DNA from 3 places in the Paenibacillus sp. RC84 genome. Region 2 is predicted to be linked to each of the others. Evidence: riboswitches for the same ligand, from Rfam matches in the RefSeq annotation. Region 2 holds a riboswitch; each other region holds the start of a gene.
What was found. A riboswitch is a leader RNA that binds a small molecule or an ion and turns the genes downstream of it on or off. The one in region 2 is predicted to bind cyclic di-AMP.
Positions count from the first base shown of each region.

Region 1 (7,442 bases), on a different contig from region 2:
GGAGCGTTTTATCCTGCTTTTGTCCGACTCGTTTCTGGGAGCGGCCGCGGCCATCCCGAATCTTCTTATTTTGTTCATCGTCTACTTGTTCTCCCTCTATCTCTTCTCCTACTCGCTGCCCGTATTGAAGCAATCCTTCCTGAATATGTTCGATGACCGTTCCCGTGAAAAAGTTGAAAAACTGATCCTTTCCCTCCGTCAGGCTTTGTTCGGATTTATGTATGCCCAAGTCATGATGTCGATGCTCACTTATGTGCTTACCTTGATCGGCCTTTTGTTTATCCGGACGGACTATCCGCTTGCGATTGCCCTGCTTGTCATGTTCATGGAATTCGTGCCGGTGATCGGAACGGGACTCGTCTTTCTGCCGTGGGCGATTTACAGGCTGCTGCTTGGCGATCCGGGTATGGCTATGCAGATCATGCTGCTGTTTATCGTCATCACGCTGGCCCGCCGCGTTATCGAGCCCAAAATTTTAAGCAACTCGGTCGGAATTAGCGCGCTTGCGGCCATGGTTTCCTTATACATCGGGTTCGAGTTGATGGGTGTGGCCGGCATGTTCCTGGGCCCGCTGATTGTCATTCTCTTTCAAACGATGCGGCAGGTCGGACTGCTGCAATTCAAGATTAACCTGGATTAGAAGGTCTGTTTGGTGTACAAAAGCCTGTCGTCCCGAGCTTGCGCTCCGGACGACAGGCTTTTTTGGATGACGGCCCGTAGAGATCAAGCTGCCGTCCAATAAAAATGTACACTACGAACCATCCGAAGTATCCTTGGCGAAGCTTTAACGGAGTACGGCTTCCGCCCTCGTTCAGTTCGCCGCCTGATCGCGGTCCGCCGTGACGTCGAACTCACGGACCATGACCCACTCCGTCTGGGCCGCGCTGCTTTTCAGCCGGACAAAGTGAGCGCGGAAGGGCGCGGCGGGAGTGAAATCAATTTCCCGCTGCTCCGTAAATTCCGCGAGCTTCGTCCAGCTGAGGCCGTTCAGCGAAGCTTCCAGAGAAGCGCTGCGGATGAGGTCGCCTGCCTGCGGAGCTGCCGGATCGGGATGGCCCAGGCTGATGCGGACCCGGCGTACCTGTGCCGGCTGCCCCAGGTTTACGCCCACGTAATCTCCGGATTGCGGGGCTCTGCCGCTCCAGAAATACGTATCCGCCCTGCCGTCGGTCATGTTTGCGAGCACGTTGCTTTCCCAGGCGGGAAGTGTGCTGATCGGGTCGGTGAACCCGCGGTTCTCACGCCACCGGACATACATCTCGTAGGCTGACGTGACCCGCTGTAGGAACGGCTCCATAACTCCGTCGGCCGAAACCTTTTTGTTGGGGACCGGGTAGATTCCGTTTTCGACTGAAATGGTTACACTCCCGTCACGGATGTCCACTTTAGCGCCTACTATCGTCATGCTTTTCAACCATTCTCTGTCTTGGCCCGAGTGAAGGCTGAGTACGTAGCCGTCGGCGGGAATGACCGAGTTATTGCCGCCTTCCCGGATGATGCGCCCGTTCACGACCGTCACCTCGTAGCCCCACTCGTTCGTCCCGGTCCTTGCCCCATATACCGATGTATACCGGATAAGCTCGGATTCACCCCGCTCACGATTTTCGCCGTCGATACGGCGTGAGCCTGTTCTCGGATCCGTTACCTCGATGTCGACGGTATCCTGCGTGAGAACGGCGGCGTAGGCGGAGTACCGGGCATCGGCCTCTTCATCACTGCCCAGCATCATCGCCAGAAGCAGGGAAACGGCGGATTCACCGGCTTTTCCGTAAAAGTCGATTTTTTTCAGCCAGTCCGCCGTTTCCCTTACGAAATCGGGATTGTGCATTTGACTCAAACGTGAGGCTGCCCTGCGCATAGAGCCGAAGTAGGCGATCAAACGAGCGGCAGCTTTCTCCGGTGTGCCTTTCTCGAAATCTTCCCAGAAAGCCGCAAGAAGAGCTGTGAGCTTCGGAGATTCACCGGCGTGGACGGCGGAGGATAAATGATTTTCCGCCAAAATGCGCAGTTCCTTATACAGAGGCCCGCCGAATTCCTTCAGAGATCTTTCCCAGGATTCCCAGAGTTTATAGGCACCGGGCTTCCAGGCATACTCGGCTGAAGTGAACAAAGCAAGCAAAGAGGCCTGCAAATGCTCCATCGGATTGGACAAATAGCCGAATTGGCCGTGCTTGTGCAGCTCGGCGTCTCTGCCCTCCAAGGGCCCGAGAAACAGCTTCTCCCGCACATAATCCGTCACCGGGTAGTTATCCCACAAGAGCATATCGTGATTGAACACCTTGTGAATCCGCTCGGCCTCCCCGGAAGTGATAACCGCCGGAGCGATGCCGATCCCCGTCCAGCAGATGAGGATGCCCGGATCTACCAATTCGGCAAAGCGTTTCCGGTAAGGGCTGGAGCCGTCCTGATAATATTCGGTCGGCGCCGTAATGAGCCTGGAGGCGCCGGGATGCGCTTGCACGAACTCGCGGTTGAACCGGTTTAGCAGATAAGCCTGCGCAGCCGCAGCGGGGCTCTCGTCCCCGCCGAACTTCTGTACATCGTCCGCACAGTTGGGATTCTGGAAAATATCATCCATAAGCAGAGAGAAATGGCGGACTCCGAGCGTCCACATCTGGCTCGCTTTGGCAGCCAGCTTCTGAAATTCCTCGTTCGACGAGAAACAGATATCGAGCCCGGGCGAGAGCGCGTAAACGAAGCGGACACCGGCTTTTTCGGCCGCATCCACATACCTGCGGATATGGCGGAGCTCTTCCTCCGGGTACGGCTCCCGCCAGCGTCCGCGCAGGTACGGATCATCTTTCGGAGCGTATAGGTACGTGTTCATTTTATGATCGCCGAGGAAAGCGATCAGATTGACCCGGTCGTCCGGAGACCACGGACCGCCGTAGAACCCTTCCACAACGCCCCTTACGGGGAACGCGGGGAAGTCCCGGATCGTGACAGCCGGCACAGCGGCCATCATCGGGCCTTTGCGGATGAGCTGCTTAAGCGTGCGGACCGCATAAAGGGTGCCGGTATGATCCGCGCCCGCCAGCACGATCATGCTGCCGCCGCGTTTGCTGCGCCGCGCCGCAAGGGTGTAGCCCTCTTCGGGAATTCCGAGGGGGTCGCCGCTGCGCCGGCTCCGGAATTCCCGCTGTACGGCGGGATCGGCCGGCAGCTTGCCGATATAGACGGCCAGAGGCATTTTGGCGGCGGAATGCCAGTCCTTGCACGGAACGACGCGCTTGACGCCGGACCCGATAAGCAGACTCCGCAGCTCCAGCAGAGCTTCGGGGGACGTATCCGCGCCTGCCAGGATTCCGGCGGTTGCATACAAAGGGACGGTGTACCCGCTGTATTCCACCTGCTGTGGGGGCGGGGTCAGAAAGGGAGCTTTCAGATGATGTGTCATGCCATCTCACTCCTTTTTTTAAAGGGGAAAAGGCTTCCCCGGATCGTCTCTCTTTCTATCATAGGATATTCATAGAGACGGTAGAGATGACAATCTTGCGGATTATTCCGCTTTTATTTCGTAAATCTGGGCGGATGCCCATACCATCCCTGGGCGGATGCCATATGGTATTGCAGAGCCACACCATTACCGGTTACAAGGAGGAAGCGCATTGTATCCTGAAGTCCGCATGTATCATCCTTTCGTGGGGCCGTTCGACCCCTGCCCGCCGAAGCTCGTCAAAACGTATGTAACTCCGCCGAACCTGTTCATCAAGTTCCAGCCCATGTGCCTGCCGCAGTTTAGCCCTTACGAGGCTTTGAGGCTCGGTACCCTTTGGCCGGAGCTGTACAGCAGCTACGAATCCAAGTGCTAACCCGGTCCGAAATCGAAAGAGAGGGGAACGACAACCGTATGCACAAACAACTGGATGAAAATTATTACCGGCTTCTGCACGACCTGCAAGCGGCCGATTTCGTACTGGTCGAACTGACCTTGTATCTGGACACTCATCCCGAAGATGGCAACGCTCTGCAGCAGTTCAATGAATTTTCCCAAAAACGGAAGCAAATCGCGCTGGAATATGAGTGTTTGTACGGACCGCTTCTGCAGTACGGGCAAAATGCGCTGCCGCAGCAGACTTGGGAGTGGGCCGAAGCTCCCTGGCCTTGGCAGGTGTGACATGTGTAGAGGAAACTGTATGAACGGCCTGGACGGAAGAACAAGCACGGTTGTGCTTAAGGAGACGGGGGATTCCGATGTGGATTTACGAGAAGAAATTGCAGTATCCGGTTCGTGTAAGCAAATGCGATCCGCACATGGCCAAACTTCTGATCGAGCAGTACGGGGGTGCGGACGGGGAACTTGCTGCCGCGCTGCGTTACTTGAACCAGCGTTACACCATTCCGGACAAAGTAATCGGGGTACTGAATGATATCGGGACAGAAGAATTCGCTCACCTAGAGATGATTGCGACGATGATCTACAAGCTTACGAAAGACGCTACTCCCGACCAGCTAAAAGCCGCGGGCCTGGGCGAATATTACGTCAACCACGATTCGGCTTTGTATTACCAAAATGCGGCTGGCACACCGTGGACGGCAGCCTACATTCAAGCCAAGGGCGATCCCATCGCCGACCTTTACGAAGATATCGCGGCGGAAGAAAAGGCGCGCGCCACCTATCAGTGGCTCATTGACCTGACGGACGACGTCGATCTCCAGGATGGGCTGAAATTCCTGCGTGAACGTGAGATCATCCATTCGATGCGTTTCCGCGAAGCGGTAGAAATTCTTAAAGACGAAAGGGCGGCCCAGAAAATTTTCTAGCGGTCTGGACAAAAAGACGGGGAAACCCGTCTTTTTTCGGCAATTTTTAAGATAACCGAGCCGACGATTTCAATAGATATGGAAAAATTGAATAAGATTACTAATTTTTCCGGAACGTTTCCCCTTCTGAAGGTGTCTTACTTATATAAAGGTTACAAGTAAACAGTCGTTTAATGGCGCAGGTCTTATAGGAGCGGCTGTTAGGAGCCGGACATTGGCAAAAATGATGTCGTATTTACGAAAAATCTTAAAAAGTTCGTCAGCTTTTCGTAAAAATACCACATTTTACCTATAAGTATGATAAAATGGAATAAGTTAGCAAGAATTTAAGAGCGAAACCTATAGGTTGGAATAAGGAGGAGGCTGCTATTATGGGGATCACATTAAGTCTGCTGATCGGCATGTTAGTTCTTTTAGCGGCATCATTAGGTCTGCGCAAACCGAAGGAATTCGACCGGTCCGATTACGTGCCGTTTCGTCCTTTCGATGATATTTACGAGGGGAAGAAGAGGCCGACTGTAGAATCGGTACAAAGCCAGGCAGCCGTGAAAATAGAAGAAAAGCCGAGAGAAAGGAAACGAATCGCCAAATAAAGGTTTCCTCCTATGGGATGAATTTCCTGGATATATGGTGAAGAAACAATGCCTTTTATGAGAAACGCATGAGAATTACATAAGCTGATTGTGAGAATGGCGTTAATTTTCTCTCTGGGGTTTTTCCGGCCGAAAAGGCGGGGCAGGATCAAATAGGCTTGATGGAACAGCTTTTTACAGCAGGTTCACCGGTGGATTAAAAAAATGAAAAGGTTGTTTTTTGCCAATTTGTGTGTGTTTGTTTCTAAAGATGTATGTGATAGCTTGTGTAGAGAGCCGAAACTTCTTCCGTTTCCCGGATTTACCAGGAGTGGATGAGGTGCGGGGGATGATTTATTTCGGAACCGTATGTGTATGACTGCGGCGTCCGATAGGGGTGAATCGCTGGCAGCAGCGTGGGCGACTTCTCAGTCCGAACCCGACAACTAACCTCGTAGGCAATACCGAGAAGGAGCGTACATCAACTATGGCTTTAAAGCATCATTGGAAAAAAACATGCGCTACTCTGCTGCTAGGCGCAGTGGTGGCGGCATCTTCCGCATTCCAGTCGCAGGCGGCTGAAACGGAAGCGGCTAAAAACGACGGCCTGTTGTATTGGAAACTGGCTAAATCTTATCAGGAGATTGCAGCCGGTATGACCGGTACCGTAGGACAAGCAGCCGATTCGGAGCTTACCCAATCTTTGGTGACACCGGAAAATCAAACCCTGGTGCTTTCCGAGCCAAATTCCATGTGGAACTTCGCTTCCCAAATGAATATGGACGTTCTTGACCTCTTATCGTTAAATCCCGATGCGGATCCGCTTAGCCTGCCGGCAGGCAGCGAGCTGAAAATTGTGGGGGAAGCGGCCCTCGAGCAGCTTAAAGCTTTAAAAGCGAAGGTAAAAGTCCCGGCCCAGGCACCGGCCAAAGTTCAGCTTGCATCGGCCTCGCCAAGTCAGACGGACTCCATAAAACCTTCGGAGGCTCTTCAAAAGAGCGGCAAACCGCAGGCTCCCGAACCGAAAAAAACCGCGGAGAAGAAGGCCGTTAAGAAACCGGCTGCCCAAGCGGCATCGGCTTCCACAAAATCCGGCCAGACGCTGACAACCGCGGCGGGTAAACAGGTTCAATACAAAAAAGCGCTGAATATCAAGGCATCGGCCTATTCCGCTGACCCGAGCGAGAACGGCGGATATGCCGGCATCGACTACTACGGCAACAAACTGACCGTCGGCACGATCGCGGTCGATCCGAAAGTAATTCCGCTCGGCTCCACCGTATATGTAACGGGTTATGCTTTCCCGGGCCTTCCGGCCAAGGGAATGATCGCCAAAGCGACGGACATCGGCGGCGCGATCAAAGGCAACCGGATCGATATTTTCGTTCCGGGCTCCAAAGATAAAGTAAACAACTTTGGCTATCAAAGTGTGAAAGTATACATTCTTAAATAACCATTAGCCGGAAAGAAGGCGGGAGCGAATGCTCCCGTCTTTTGTGCGTTACAAATCCTTGGAAATTCCCAGTAGTTCCGGAATCGTGACCAGCTTGTATCCGCTCGATTTCAAGGAACGGATCAGATCGGGAAGGGCCGTGACCGTACCGCTGAGATCGTGCTTGTCGTTTCCTCCCGCGCTGTGCTGCAGAATAACTGAACCGGCCCGGGCGTTGTCCACAATATTGTGGTATACCTGCTTGCCGGGTAGTCCTTTCCAGTCGAGGGAATCCACGTCCCAGTTCACGGCCAGCAGGTGATGATCGGACATCCAGCGCACCTGCTCTTCATTGATGGCTCCGTAAGGAGGCCGCACCAATCTGGGCGTATAACCGGTCAACGGTTTGATGACCTCTTGGGTGCGCATAATTTGCGAAGAAAATTCCGAGGCGGTCAGTTTGGGCATGAAAGGATGGCTGTACGAGTGGTTGCCCACGACATGACCCTCCCGCACCATCCGGCGGATAATCTCGGGATGTGCCTGAGCGCGGCTTCCGATCACGAAAAAGGTCGCTTTCACCTGATGCTTTTTCAGAATATCGAGCACTTGCGGGGTATATTTGAGATCGGGCCCGTCATCAAACGTGAGCGCGATTTTTTTTCCTTGGGAGG
Region 1 is NZ_JBGBYL010000002.1:326,967-334,408, forward strand. Features, by position in the region: gene ytvI (sporulation integral membrane protein YtvI) at 1-640, shown strand, start outside; gene ABH899_RS05180 (glycoside hydrolase family 84 protein) at 812-3,397, opposite strand; gene ABH899_RS05185 (spore coat associated protein CotJA) at 3,627-3,812, shown strand; gene ABH899_RS05190 (spore coat protein CotJB) at 3,851-4,117, shown strand; gene ABH899_RS05195 (manganese catalase family protein) at 4,195-4,764, shown strand; gene ABH899_RS05200 (hypothetical protein) at 5,136-5,357, shown strand; cyclic di-AMP (ydaO/yuaA leader) riboswitch at 5,622-5,812, shown strand; gene ABH899_RS05205 (3D domain-containing protein) at 5,824-6,789, shown strand; gene ABH899_RS05210 (polysaccharide deacetylase family protein) at 6,838-7,442, opposite strand, start outside.
Region 1: linked by a shared signal. The riboswitch ahead of ABH899_RS05205 (3D domain-containing protein) and the one ahead of ABH899_RS09860 (CAP domain-containing protein) in region 2 are both predicted to bind cyclic di-AMP.

Region 2 (7,442 bases):
GCAAAGGCGCCCGGATGATAAACATCCAAGCGCCTCTTCTGTGTATCCCGTTCGCAAGCCTCTGCTGCTTTAAGCGTAATACTCTTCGCGCAGACGGCGCACATCTTCGTTTTCCAGATATTCATCGTAAGGCATCATCCGGTCAATCACGCCTTTAGGCGTAATTTCGATAATGCGGTTGGCAATCGTCTGAATGAACTGATGGTCATGGGACACGAACAGCATCGTGCCGTCAAAGTCGATCAGCCCGTTATTGAGAGCCGTAATGGATTCGAGATCCAAGTGGTTCGTCGGCTCGTCGAGAATAAGAACGTTGGCGCTTGCGAGCATCATTTTGGACAGCATGCAGCGCACTTTCTCGCCCCCGGACAGAACGCTCGCTTTCTTAAGCGCTTCTTCACCGGAGAAAAGCATCCGGCCCAGGAAGCCGCGGATAAACGATTCGTCCTGATCTTTGGAATATTGACGCAGCCAGTCGACGAGGTTCATATCCACACCCTCGAAGTACTGCGAGTTGTCTTTCGGGAAATAAGCCTGGGTTGTGGTGACGCCCCATGTGTAGGTGCCTTCATCCGCTTCCGTTTCGCCCATCAAAATCTGGAACAGGGTCGTTTTCGCATGTCCGTCGGGACCTACGAAAGCGATTTTGTCGCCTTTGTTCACGGTGATGGAAATATTATCGAGAATTTTCTGGCCCTCAACGGATTTGCTGACACTGTCAATCGCCAGAAGCTGCTTGCCCGCTTCCCGCTCCGGTTTGAAATTGATGAACGGATATTTGCGGTTGGACGGCTTGATGTCGTCCAGAGTAAGCTTCTCGAGCTGTTTCTTACGCGATGTCGCCTGCTTCGACTTGGAGGCGTTGGCGCTGAATCTCGCGATAAACGTTTCGAGTTCTTTACGCTTCTCTTCGGTTTTCTTGTTCTGCTCTCTGGCAAGCTTCAAAGCCAGTTGGCTGGATTCGTACCAGAAGTCGTAGTTGCCGACGTACATCTGAATTTTGCTGAAGTCGATGTCCGCGATATGCGTACAAACCTGGTTCAGGAAGTGACGGTCATGGGATACCACGATGACGGTGCCTTCGAATCTGGCCAGGAAGTTCTCCAGCCATTGGATCGATTCGAGATTCAAATGGTTGGTAGGCTCATCGAGCAGCAGAATATTCGGGCTGCCGAACAAGGCCTGCGCAAGAAGGACCCGGACTTTCTCGTTGCCGTCCAGATCTTTCATCTTCTGGTCGTGAAGCTCTTTCGGAATGCCGAGGCCGATCAGAAGCTCGGCCGCGTCGGACTCCGCCTGCCAGCCGTCAAGCTCGGCGAATTCGCCTTCAAGTTCGCCGGCACGGATACCGTCTTCTTCGGAGAAGTCCGATTTCGCGTAGAGAGCGTCTTTCTCTTCCATAATCTGAAAGAGGCGCGCATGGCCCATCATGACCGTTTTCAGAACATCGGTTTCATCGAATTCGTAGTGGTTCTGCTTCAGAACCGCCATACGCTCGCCCGGAGCGATATGAACGTCCCCTTTGTTGGGCTCGATTTCGCCGGACAAAATTTTCAGAAACGTGGATTTTCCCGCTCCGTTAGCGCCAATCAGGCCATAGCAGTTGCCGGGAGTAAATTTAATATTAACGTCTTCGAAAAGAGCGCGTTTGCCGTATCGAAGCGTTACATCCGTTACAGTGATCATAAGTGCGGTTAACCTGCCTTTTTGTAGAATCACGGCTTCTTCCAAGCCAATTCCTTTTAGTATACCATAAAAAAGGGCTCCCCGCTCGTAATTGCGGGAATGAGCTTACTTGCCGCGTTCGATTTCCTCCACGAGCTCCGAGAGGACGGTCCAGCGTTCCATCGCCTGCTCCAGCTCTTCACCGGCGGCGATCTCCTCGGCGTACAGCTCCTGTACGCGGCCGTAGTCGCTTCCGGCCTTCGCGATATCGCTCTTGATCCGCTCCAGCTTCTCTTCGAGCGCCGCGATGCGGTCTTCGATCGTATCCCATTCCTTCTGCTCGTTGAAGGAGAGTTTTTTCTTCTTCGCGCGTTCCCCGCCGGAGACCGCTCCGGTTGTGCCCGTGGATGGAGCCGATGATGCGGAGGCCTGGGTCCGGGCTTTTTCTTTGGCGTCGGGCTTAAGCTCGGAAGCTTCACGCTGCTGTTTGAGCTCCAGGTATTCGGAATACGTTCCGATATACGGTTCGATCTCTCCCTCGCCCGTAAACGAGAACAGATGGTCGGCGGTCCGGTCCAAGAAATAACGGTCATGGGATACCGTGATGACGGCCCCCGGAAACTGCTCCAGATAATCTTCCAGAATGGACAAGGTCTGAATATCCAGATCGTTCGTCGGCTCGTCGAGCAGCAGGACATTCGGCTCTCCCATCAGTGTACGCAGCAGATAGAGCCGGCGTTTCTCGCCCCCGGAAAGTTTCCCGATCGGCGTCCACTGGAGATTCGGCGGGAACAGGAATCTTTCCAGCATCTGCGCCGCCGTGATGCTCTCTCCGTCCTTCGTTCGGATGACCTCGGCCGCCTCCCGGACATACTCGATGACACGCTGCTTGTCATCCATCTCCACACTTTCTTGTGTGTAGTAGGCAAGCTTGACGGTGCTCCCCCGCTCGATTTCGCCGCTGTCCGGGCTAAGGCGTCCGGCAAGCATATTCAGCAGCGTCGATTTGCCGCTTCCGTTGCGGCCGATAATGCCGATCCGGTCGTCCGGCAGCACAATGTAGCTGAAATCATGGATGAGCTCACGGCCCTCGTAGCCTTTGCTCACCTGGTTGAGCTCGATGACTTTGCGGCCGAGGCGGCTGCCTGCCAGAGCCATATCGAGCTTTGCCGCAGGCCCGTCGACCTTGCGGTCGCGCAGCTCCTCCGCCCGTTCGACGCGGGCTTTCTGCTTCGTCGTGCGGGCTTTCGCGCCGCGGTGCAGCCAGGCAAGCTCTCTACGGAGCAGGTTGCGCCGCTTGTCTTCGCTGGAGGCTTCACGCTCCATGCGCTCGGCCTTTTTCTCCAGAAACGTCGTGTAATTGCCTTCATAGCTGTATATGCTGCCGCGATCGAGCTCCAGGATGCGGCTGGTCACGCGCTCCAGAAAATAGCGGTCGTGCGTGACGAGCAGCAGAGCGCCTTTCCATTTGCTTAGAAACTGCTCCAGCCAGTCCACCGTCTCGTTGTCGATGTGGTTGGTAGGCTCGTCGAGAATAAGCAGGTCGGCGGGCTGGATCAGTACGCGGGCCATCGCGACACGCTTCCGCTGGCCGCCGGACAGTTCGCCGACGGGCTTGCCGAATTCCGTGATGCCGAGCTTCGTCAGGACTGTCTTGGCCGTTGTGCCGGCCTCCCAAGCGTCCAGCTCGTCCATTCTCCCCTGCACCCGCATCAGCTTTTGCTGCGCTGCCTCGTCTTCGGGGCTGCTATCAAGAGCCGCGAGCGCCTGCTCGTAGTCGCGGAGCACTTTCATAAGCGGCGTTTCTCCATAGAAAACCTGCTCCAGAACCGTTGAACGTTCATCAAACTCCGGCTGTTGAGGCAAGTATTCCACTCTGAAATGATTGGAATGAACGATCGATCCGGAGTCCGGCGTTTCCAAACCGGCCAAAATTCTCAGCAGAGAAGACTTGCCGGTGCCGTTGACACCGATCAGACCGATCCGCTGTTTTTCCGAGATGGTAAACGATATGTCGTCGAAGAGAACTTTCTCTCCGTAAGTTTTTACTAGATGTTCGGCATGAATAATACTCATGAGTTCCTCCGTCCTTAAGCGCCGCGCCAAATGAATCCGGCTGCCCTCATGCCCGCCGTCGGGCGTAGGGATGAGACCAGCCGGATGTAGAATCGATTTCTTCGGATTTAAACCGGGCTGACCGGATTTTCCGGCTGTTCGGGGTCGCTCGCTGCCGCGGCCGGGTGCAGAATATATTGCAGCAGCAGAGAGGCCGTTCCCGCGATGGCGTCCACATGCGTGCGTTCCATGCCGTGGGAGGCATGAACGCCGGGGCCGATCAGCGCCGCACGGATGTTGCTGCCTCCGCGGAGCGCCGCCGAAGCGTCCGAACCATACTGCGGGTACACATCCACCACGTGGCGGATCCCGGAATGTTCCGCGAGGCGGATAAGCTGAGAGGTCATCGCGTAGTCGTAAGGGCCGCTGGAATCTTTTGCACAAATGGAGACGTCCTGCTCGGTGCAGGTCAGATCGTCCCCCATGGCTCCCATGTCGACGGCAAGGAGCTCATCAATGTCGGCCGGGATGTAGGAAGCCCCGTGGCCGACTTCCTCGTAAGTGGTCAATATGATTTTAACGGTACAGGCCGGTTCGATCAGCTCGTTCTTCAGAAGATCCATAAGAGCGAACAGCGCGGCCACGCTCGCTTTATCGTCGAGATGACGGGACTTGACATACCCGTTCTCCAGCATGCGGACCCGCGGCTCGAATGACACGAAATCCCCGACACGAATTCCCAGCTTCTGTACCTCTTCCTTGTTAAAAGCCAGTTCGTCCAGGCGAACTTCCATGTTCTCCTCGAGGCGCTTGTGGTCTCTCGCATCTGGAAAAACGTGAACCGAAGGCTTAGTCGTTAAAATGGTGCCTTCATAGCTGAGTCCCTGGCGCGTATGAACGCGGCAGTACTCGTTTTCGATGGCAGCCATCATAAAACCGCCCACCGACGTGAGGCGCAGACGCCCGTTGTCCTTGATGGACCGCACCATCGCCCCGAGCGTATCCACATGAGCCGAGAGCCCGATCGTGTAATCGCTCCGTTTGCCCGGAATCGTAATGATGCCGCAGCCTTTATTCGTCAGTTCCAGCTTGTAGCCCAGCTTCTCGGCTTCCGCCTTCACTTTATCCATAATGTGGTGGGTGTATCCGCTCGGGCTTGGCGTTTGCAAAAGCATGTCCAGCACTTCCAGCAGATACGTTCTGTTTACTTGCTCCATAAACTCAACCTCTCCTTTTCCATCCCGGTACGAGTAGTGTCGCTCTGCAAACGAAACCGTTCAAAGGTAAAGCTCTCCGCCTGACCGGCGGCCGGTTTCCGTTTCTGAGCGCTATGTAAAGGCTTGCTTCTACTTAATACCCCGAAAATCCCTCTATCATCAACCCTAAATGTCGCACATCCGCCGGATTCTATCTGTCCGGACGGTTTTGCCGAAAAAATTAACCGGTGAACTTCCTTTTAAAGATCTCACTTATTTACAATCTTGCAAATTCCCATAAAAAAGACTGTAAATTCCGGAATTTTACGCCAATTTGGCATGCCTTCAAAAGCGTTCTCTTACTGGTGATACTACACTGTTTCCCCGTTGTTTTCAAACGATAAACCCGTTTCCGGAAAAACAATCCGGCCGCGGCTGGAAAACTTTGTCCCGTGAAATCTAGCAAATCGCATGCTAGGATTAAAAGGCTTCTTCCGGGAGAGAGTGCAGAGCAGCGCATCATGCAGGCTCCTCTTCTCAGACAGAAAGCAAAAAAAAACAAGGCCGAAGCTTCTCCGGAAGCACGGGGGAACCCATTTTTGGGGTGAAGCCATGATGCTCATGGCCGGGTGATTGCTCTTTGACCCGAATCCGTCAGCTAACCTCGCAGGCCGAAAAAAGGAGAGATTTTACTTTGAAATCTATCAAAAAAGCAACTCTCGTTGGTGTTTTTGCTCTTACGTCCGTTTTCGGAGCAGGCGCCGCATCCGCATCCGCCGAGCCGTGCAACGTTTCCGGCGGGGACACACTCGCGACCCTTTCGAACAAATACGGCATTGATCTCGCCTCTCTTCTTACATCGAATCCGCAGTTGAAAAATTCGAATTTCATTTGGAAAGGCATGCAGATCGTCGTACCGGCAGCGCCTCCCGCTGCGGAAAAACCGTCTGCCGAGGCACCGGCCGCGCCAACCGCGCCCGAAAAGAAACCGGAAGCCCAGAAACCTTCTGCACCACCGGCAAAACCGAGCAAGCCCGCTCCGGAAACTCAGGCACCCGTAAACACGCCGAAACCGACAACCAAGCCGTCCGCACCTGTCGCGACTCCGGCACCGAAACCGGCTGAAAAACCGGCCGCTTCCCAATCGGAATTCGCGGATCAGGTCGTAACGCTGGTGAACCAAGAACGTGCCAAAGCGGGATTAAAACCGCTCGCTTCCGACAGCGCGCTTGCCGCGATGGCATTGGACAAAGCGAAGGATATGTATACAAACAACTATTTCGATCACAACTCTCCGACGTACGGATCTCCATTTGATATGATGAAATCTTATGGCATCTCCTATACGTATGCAGGCGAAAACATCGCCAAAGGACAGCGCACTCCTCAAGATGTGATGAACTCGTGGATGAACAGCCAGGGTCACCGTGAAAACATTTTGAGCCCGAACTTTACGAAAATCGGAGTCGCTTACTATAACGGCGAATGGGTTCAAGAGTTTATCGCGAACTAATTCGATTTTGCAAATGCACGAATGCGAATATACAATTTAAGGCTATAATTTGATCCTACAATTCAATCTAATGCAGCTTTGAAAAGCGGCCCGTTCCTGACCCGGAACCGGCCGCTTTTTTTGCGAAAAAACTGGGGGCTAGGGGCCTAGTGCTCCGGGTAGAAGTAAGGAGTCATAATACAGAAGGCGTGGGGGAAACTAAGTGGGACGATTGCTGGACGATTTATTGAAGTAAGGCATCGGGTAATCCTTCGGCAACCTTAAGATAAGGGAATTCTACAGTAGAGCTTTATGCTGTTGTGATACTTCAGATGGCGTTGCAGTGGCATTGCGCTAGTCGGAAAGAGGCTTCCGGCGTTGAATGACATCGGTACGTAGGAATCCGCTCACCTAGAGATGATGGCAGCCATGACTTTCACATCGAGTGTTTTGCCGGCGGCTGCACCATAAAAAGAACCTGCCGCGAAAAACGGCAAGTTCTTACGAGTGTTACCTGATTTTTTTCGAATAGATTAGCTTTCAAAGTCTACGCAGGGAGCGACGCCGTCTTTGGCTTCGCCCATATAGGCGAGCACATCCTGGTGGACGGGGTGCACATTATAAGCTTTGAGATCTTCAAGCGAGTTAAACTTCGTAATCAAAGCCAAGTCATAAGAACGTTCGGAATGGATCACATCCGCGCCCACTTCGATATGCAGCAGTTCGGAAATTTTGCCTTCCATGTTCTGCAGCTTGGCTCTTGCTTGTTCGACGGACTCCGGGCTGCGGTCTTTAAGCTTGAAAAACACGACATGTGTAATCATTGGACATTCTCCTCTTTCCCGTTTCTTCAATAACCCGTCCCATTATACCATTATCGTTCCACGACAGGAACCGGTCAGCCGAATCGGAAGGTAAATTCGGTGTGAATGATCCGCACCACATCCCCGTCTTTCAAAGCGACCATTTGATAAGGAACGAGCATCCCGTCGTTTAGAAACGTACCGTTTCGCGAACCGAGGTCTTTGACCGCA
Region 2 is NZ_JBGBYL010000003.1:544,480-551,921, reverse strand. Features, by position in the region: gene ABH899_RS09875 (ABC-F family ATP-binding cassette domain-containing protein) at 70-1,686, opposite strand; gene ABH899_RS09870 (ABC-F family ATP-binding cassette domain-containing protein) at 1,792-3,741, opposite strand; gene ABH899_RS09865 (M42 family metallopeptidase) at 3,849-4,937, opposite strand; cyclic di-AMP (ydaO/yuaA leader) riboswitch at 5,469-5,604, shown strand; gene ABH899_RS09860 (CAP domain-containing protein) at 5,611-6,429, shown strand; gene ABH899_RS09855 (Dabb family protein) at 6,942-7,232, opposite strand; gene ABH899_RS28590 (FHA domain-containing protein) at 7,307-7,442, opposite strand, start outside.

Region 3 (7,442 bases), on a different contig from region 2:
TGAGGAAACGCCCCACGCGGGTACCGGCGTCGATCGTTGTCAGGATGAACAACGCTTCGAACAGGATGGCGAAGTGGTACCAGAACGCCATCATCGTTTTGCCGCCGATCACGCCGGACAAGATTTGCGCCATGCCGATGGCGAAGGTCGGCGCGCCGCCCGTCCGCGAGAGGATGGTGCTCTCGCCGATATCCTTGGACAGCGTAGTCAACTGCTCGGGCGTGATGGTGAAGCCCCAGCTCGTGATGGTTGCCGCCGCGGTCGCCACATCGGTACCGCCCAGGGCCGCCGCCGACGAGTTAATCGCGAAGTAGGTGCCGGGCGTGATGATGCAGGCGGCGATCAGCGCCATGATGGCGACGAACGATTCGACCAGCATCGCGCCGTAGCCGATCGGGCGCGCGTGGGATTCGCGCTCCAGCATTTTGGGCGTCGTCCCGGAGGAGATCAGCGCATGGAAGCCCGATACGGAGCCGCAGGCGATGGTGATGAACAGGAACGGGAACAAATTTCCGGCGAAAACGGGACCGGTTCCGTCGATGAACCGGGTCGTGGCCGGCATGGACAGATCCGGCAGAACGAATATAATACCCAGCGCCAGTCCGATGATCGTTCCGACTTTCAGGAACGTGCTGAGATAGTCGCGGGGCGCCAGAAGCAGCCAAACCGGCATGACCGAAGCGAAAAAGCCGTAGGCGATCATCATCAGAGCGATGGTTTCCCCGCTGAAGGAGAAGAGCGGCGCGAGCGACGCGCTCTCGGCGACGAACTTGCCTCCGATCAGCGACAGAACGAGCAGCACGACGCCTATGAGCGATGCTTCCCCGACCCGGCCGGGCCGTATGTAGCGCATGTACACGCCCATCAGGAGGGCGATCGGAATGGTGGCGGCAATCGTGAACATGCCCCACGGACTGCCGATCAGCGCTTTGACGACGACGAGGCCGAGCACGGCGAGAAGAATGATCATAATGCCCAGAATGCCGAGCATGGCAATCGTGCCCGTCACCTTGCCGATTTCGTCCTTGATCATATCGCCCAGCGATTTACCGTTTCTACGAGTTGAAGCGAAAAGAATCACGAAGTCCTGGACGGCGCCTCCCAGAATAACGCCGAGAATAATCCACAGCGTTCCGGGCAGATAGCCCATTTGGGCGGCAAGTACGGGGCCTACGAGAGGACCCGCGCCGGCGATGGCCGCGAAATGGTGCCCGAACAGCACCCATTTGTTCGTCGGCACATAGTCCTTGCCGTCGTTATTCAGCTCTGCGGGTGTTTTCCGGTTGTCGTCGAGCACGAAGACTTTGCGGGCGAGAAAACGGCTGTAGAACCGGTAGGCGACCGCATAGCAGCTGACGGCTGCGATAACGAGCCAGGCGGCATTGATCGTTTCCCCGCGATTAAGTGCGACAAGCCCGAAAGCGAACGCGCCGACAATGGAAATCACCCCCCAGAGCAAGATTGATTTCCATCCGATTTTCATAAACATGCCTCCTTACTGGTTAATATGGGAACGTTTACAAGTAGTATAGCAGGTTTTTCCGGTGTGGGAAGAGGCTGGATGTCCAAACCGTTTTCAAAAACGTGAGATTTTCGACGTATTAACAAGCTAGCGCACAAAAAGTAGAAATGTAAGCGCATTAGGGGATTTCTTTGGCTTAAATCGGTTTAAAACCAATCTCCCCATATCTTTACAAAGCACGTGCGGAGGTGTAACATTCATTCCATCAATTGAAAAAAACAGTTTCTTGCTTTCGCTGAATTTCCCCATCCGGGGGAAGCGGGGGAACCATCGCAGCATTGATCCGGTGTGAGAGCCGGAGCCTTGTCTGCAGGGGTGAATCCTGAAGCGCCGGAACCCATGGACCCGGCAATCAGGTAGGGCGACTCTCACCGCCCGAATCCGACAGCTAACCTCGTAAGCGCATGAGTTCGGGAGGGGTTGAAGAAGCTTGTGATCGGCATCGACCACAGGGACTTCGTTTCGCTGTGGTTTTGTTATGTTCAAAAACATCCGAAAATGAAAAATGTGCCAAACAAATGAACATGCGTTTTTATCGCTGAGTTTCCGTGTGAAGCGGAAAACGGGGGAACCAACGAGGACTTGCAGGCCTGACGGCCAGTCCTCATGGGGTGAATCCAGAAGCGGCATCCGTGCCGTCATGGTAGGGCGACTCTCACGCCCGAATCCGACAGCTAACCTCGTAAGCGTACCGAGAGAGGCGACTGCTATCGCGCTTCGGCTATAGTCTTTTTAGGCTGTGACCGTCAAGAAGCCGCGTGAAGAGTTCCTCTTCCGCAGGCTTCTTTTTTTGCTGCCCAAAACATGAAAGAGGGATAAAAAGTGGACGAGAGAAAGATCCAAACCTATACGTTGGTTTCCGCACCGAATGTCACCGGCGAGAACTTTATTAAACTGCTGAATATTTACCGCAGACCCTTCGCGGCGCTTGTGAACAACCCCGCAGAAGGACAGCGGATGAAGAAGCTGGGAGTCCGGCACATCGTGGAAGTGGACACCGTTCGCCACGAAGCCTGGGAAGTCCCCGAGCTTCCGATCGGTGACGTTTATCTTTTCGAAGACAGCCTGCCGCTCTGCTGCCGGTATCTTCAGATGGTCCGCAGCTGGACAACCGGAACGATTTTCGTGGTGAAAACGAATGCCACACCGCGGTTGATTTATAAAGCGCTCGGCGCCGACCATGTGGTGCATACGAATACCCGTCAGGTCTCTTTCCTGCTTGGAGCAGCACCGGGCCAAGTGCCCGAGGAAGTTTTGCGCTGACGTTTAAATTCACTGTCCGAACGATCATGAATGAACCTATAAAACGAACCTATAAATAGGAAAGAAAGGAGCCGACACACATGACGGACCTTTATATGATTCTGCTGCTGGCAGTCATTTATCTCATCTTTTACGGTTTTCTGACCTGGTGTGACCATGTCGTGGAAGGCTCGGAAGGCGGCCGTACATGATGATCATCGCGCTTTTTACGGCAGGGCTTTTCCTGTATCTGATATACGCGCTCATACATCCCGAAAAATTTTAGGGCGCCTTCGGGCAGCCGGTGAACGACTAGCGCGGAGTTGGTTGAGGAGGATAGGAATCCATGGAGATTGTGCAAATCGTAATCGTAATCGCGGCGCTTTGCCTGCTGGTGAAACCGCTTGGGACTTATATTTATCATGTTTTTTCGAATGAGAGAAACCGGACGGACAAATGGTTCGGCTGGCTGGAACGGCCCATTTACAAGCTTGCGGGTATCCGCAGCGAGAACGGCATGACGTGGAAGAAGTATGCGGGCAGCCTTGTGCTGACCAACATTGTGCTTGTGGCGGTCGGGTATCTGATCCTCCGTCTGCAGCGTGTTCTTCCTTTGAACCCGAACGGGATCGACAATATGGAAGCGACGCTGTCGTTTAATACGATCATCAGCTTTATGACGAACACCAACTTGCAGCACTACAGCGGGGAAACGGGCTTGTCCTATTTCTCGCAGATGGCGGTCATCATGATGATGATGTTCACGTCCGCCGTAACGGGCATCGTTGTAGCGATTGCGTTTATCCGCGGACTGACGTCCAAAGGCAATACCATCGGCAACTTTTTTACGGATTTTGTAAAAGGACACACCCGCCTGCTGCTGCCGCTGGCTATCGTGGTCGCGCTGGTGCTTGTCGGCCTGAAGGTGCCGCAGACGCTGGATCCGACCGTGGCCGCGAAGACGCTTGAAGGCGGGGAGCAGCAAATCGCCATCGGTCCGGTAGCTTCGCTTGTGTCCATCAAGCATCTGGGTACGAACGGCGGCGGTTTCTTCGGGGTGAACTCTTCCCATCCGTTTGAAAATCCGTCTCCGCTGACTAACGTGATCGAAATGCTGTCCATGTGGTGCATTCCGGCCTCATTAACCTATACCTTCGGGCGGTTTGCGAAGAACCGGAAGCAGGGATGGGTCATTTTCACCGCGATGATGACCTTGTTCCTGGTCTTTCTGTCGGTCGCTTTCTTCTCGGAAAAGGCCGGTAACCCTGCCTTGAACGCCCTTGGCGCGGATTCGTCCATCGGCAGTATGGAAGGCAAAGAGGTGCGGTTCGGCATTGCCCAGTCCGCGCTGTTCACTACGGTAACGACGGCGGCGACGACGGGAACCGTCAACAATATGCACGACACGCTCACCCCGCTGGGCGGAATGGTTCCGCTCGCTCAAATGATGCTGAACTGCGTATTCGGCGGGGACGGAGTCGGGCTGGTCAATATGCTCATGTACGCGATTTTGGCGGTCTTTCTGGCGGGCCTCATGGTCGGCCGGACCCCGGAGTTTCTGGGACGCAAAATCGAGTCCCGCGAGATGAAACTGATCGCCGTTGCAATTCTGGCGCATCCGCTTATCATCCTGGCTCCGACGGCGATCGCCTTCATGACGGAGCTTGGCAAAGGAGCCGTCACCAATCCGGGATTCCACGGAATCTCACAGGTGCTGTACGAGTTCACGTCGTCGGCGGCCAATAACGGCTCCGGCTTCGAGGGGCTGGCAGACAATACGCCGTTCTGGAACATTTCCACGGGAATTGTGATGCTGCTAGGCCGTTACGTGTCGATCATTGCCCTTCTGGGTGTGGCCGGCTCCCTGGGCCGTAAACAGTGGGTCCCGGAAACAATCGGTACGTTCCGTACGGACAATGCCTTGTTTACCGGAATCGTGGTAGGTACGGTCGTCATCATTGGGGCGCTCACCTTCCTGCCGGTAATCGCGCTCGGTCCGGTGGCCGAATATTTGACATTGCGTTAAAAACGATGGGGTGAAAACGGATGAGTTCAAATGCTTCTCAAGCGAAACGAAAATCGATGCTGAGCGGAGATATCGTCAGACAGGCGGTCGCGCAAAGCTTTCTTAAATTAAATCCGGTTACGATGATGAAAAATCCCGTTATGTTCGTGGTAGAAATCGGAACCTTCATTGTCCTTCTGATGACGGTACTTCCCGGCTACTTCGGAACGCAGGACCGGATCGGATTCAACCTGACGGTGTTTCTGATTCTGCTCTTCACGGTGCTGTTCGCCAACTTTGCCGAGGCGCTGGCGGAAGGCAGGGGGAAAGCCCAGGCGGACTCGCTTAAGAAGTCCAAGCAGGAAATCCAGGCTAACAAAGTGGTCGGCAGCGGCATTAAAGTCGTTCCGTCCACGGAGCTTCGCAAGGGCGATATCGTTACCGTCGCCCAAGGAGAAATGATTCCCGGCGACGGCGAAGTGATTGAGGGTCTGGCCTCTGTCGATGAATCGGCGATCACGGGGGAATCCGCGCCGGTCATTAAAGAAGCAGGCGGAGACTTCAGCTCGGTTACGGGCGGCACACGGGTCGTGAGCGACGCGATCCGGGTACGGATTACGAGCGATCCCGGCGAATCTTTCATCGACCGGATGATTTCCCTCGTCGAGGGAGCGTCCCGCCAGAAGACGCCGAACGAAATCGCGCTGAACACGCTGCTGATCACGCTGACGCTTATTTTTCTGATCGTGGTCGTTACGCTGAAGCCCATTGCGGGGTTCGTGAATGTCGAGCTGGATACGGCCGTACTGATCGCCCTGCTCGTCTGCCTCATTCCGACGACGATCGGCGCCCTGTTGTCCGCAATCGGGATCGCGGGGATGGACCGGGTCACCCAGTTCAACGTCCTGGCGATGTCGGGGAAAGCGGTCGAAGCGGCCGGTGACATCAATACGATCATTCTGGATAAAACGGGGACCATCACGTTCGGAAACCGGATGGCCAGCGAATTTATCCCGGTAGGCGGCGCTTCCGCGGGTGAAGCGGCTGCCTGGGCGGCCGTCAGCTCGATTAAAGACGAAACGCCGGAAGGACGCTCCGTGCTGGAGCTGATGAAGAAGCAGAACCTGGTTTACGAGGCCTCTCTTGCGGAGGGCGGGGAGTTCATCGACTTTAAAGCGGAAACCCGGATGAGCGGCATCGACCTGAAAGACGGCAGAAAAGTGCGCAAAGGCGCCGTAGACGCCGTCGTCCGCTGGGTGCAGGAGCAGGGCGGGACGGTTCCCGCCGATCTTAAGGCTAACGGGGACGCGATCGCCACGGAAGGCGGGACCCCGCTTGCCGTTGCCGTGGATGGAAGAGTGTACGGCCTGATTTACTTGAAGGATACCGTGAAGCCCGGCATGAAGGAACGGTTCGATACCTTGCGCCAAATGGGCATCAAAACGATCATGTGCACCGGCGACAACCCGCTGACGGCGGCTACTATCGCCAAGGAAGCCGGTGTGGACGGCTTTATCGCCGAGAGCAAGCCGGAGGATAAGATTGCCGTGATCCGCAAAGAGCAGGCGGAGGGCAAGCTGGTCGCGATGACCGGCGACGGCACGAACGACGCTCCGGCGCTTGCCCAGGCCGACGTGGGTCTGGCGATGAACAGCGGAACCATCGCCGCCAAAGAGGCGGCCAACATGGTCGATCTGGACTCCGATCCGTCCAAGATCATTGAAGTGGTCGGCATCGGCAAGCAGCTGCTGATGACACGCGGGGCGCTCACGACCTTCTCGATCGCCAACGATATCGCCAAATATTTCGCGATCATTCCGGCGATGTTCATGCTGGCGATCCCGCAGATGGAAGCCCTCAATATCATGAAGCTGGGGTCGCCCCTGTCGGCGGTACTGTCCGCTCTCATCTTCAACGCGGTCATCATTCCGCTGCTCATTCCACTTGCGATGAAGGGCGTCAAATACCGCCCGATGAGCTCGACAAAGCTGCTCAGCCGCAATCTTTTTGTTTACGGGCTGGGCGGGGTCGTCGTTCCTTTTATCGGAATCAAAATGATCGATCTGGTCGTTCATGTCTGGATCTAGGGACCCGTTTCGTGGAAACGGAAGCACATAAACGCTTAAGTAAATGGCATGAAAATGCCCTGTAAACCAAGCAACCACATGCCGGGAATGCCTCTCGCAGGCTTCCCCCGGTATAAGAGAGAGGATTGAAAAAGGATGAATCCAGGCGCTTCGGTACCTAAAGAAAACGGCGAGTGGAACGGGTCCGTCTTGTCTATCGCCGTCCGTGTCAGCGTATTGTTAATCGTCCTGTGCGGGATTATATATCCGCTCGTATCGACAGGGCTGGCGCAGGTCATTTTCCCCAAACAGGCCAACGGCAGCGTCATCCAGAACGAACAGGGTGAAGTCGTCGGTTCGGAGCTGATCGGGCAATTGTTTGCGGATCCGAAGTATTTCCACGGCCGCGTTTCTTCCATTGAATATAAAGCGGAAGCTTCGGGCTCTAACAACTATGCCCCGTCCAACCCGGAACTGGTAAAACGCACGCAGGAATCCATCGAGTCATGGAAAAAGGAAAATCCGGACGTACCCGTCAATCAGGTGCCGATTTCCTTGCTCACGAATTCCGCTTCGGGTCTCGATCCTCATATTACGCCGGAATCGG
Region 3 is NZ_JBGBYL010000008.1:303,623-311,064, forward strand. Features, by position in the region: gene ABH899_RS19545 (carbon starvation CstA family protein) at 1-1,483, opposite strand, end outside; cyclic di-AMP (ydaO/yuaA leader) riboswitch at 1,746-1,940, shown strand; cyclic di-AMP (ydaO/yuaA leader) riboswitch at 2,049-2,227, shown strand; gene ABH899_RS19550 (hypothetical protein) at 2,345-2,785, shown strand; gene kdpF (K(+)-transporting ATPase subunit F) at 2,976-3,050, shown strand; gene kdpA (potassium-transporting ATPase subunit KdpA) at 3,111-4,790, shown strand; gene kdpB (potassium-transporting ATPase subunit KdpB) at 4,811-6,856, shown strand; gene kdpC (potassium-transporting ATPase subunit KdpC) at 6,992-7,442, shown strand, end outside.
Region 3: linked by a shared signal. The riboswitch ahead of ABH899_RS19550 (hypothetical protein) and the one ahead of ABH899_RS09860 (CAP domain-containing protein) in region 2 are both predicted to bind cyclic di-AMP.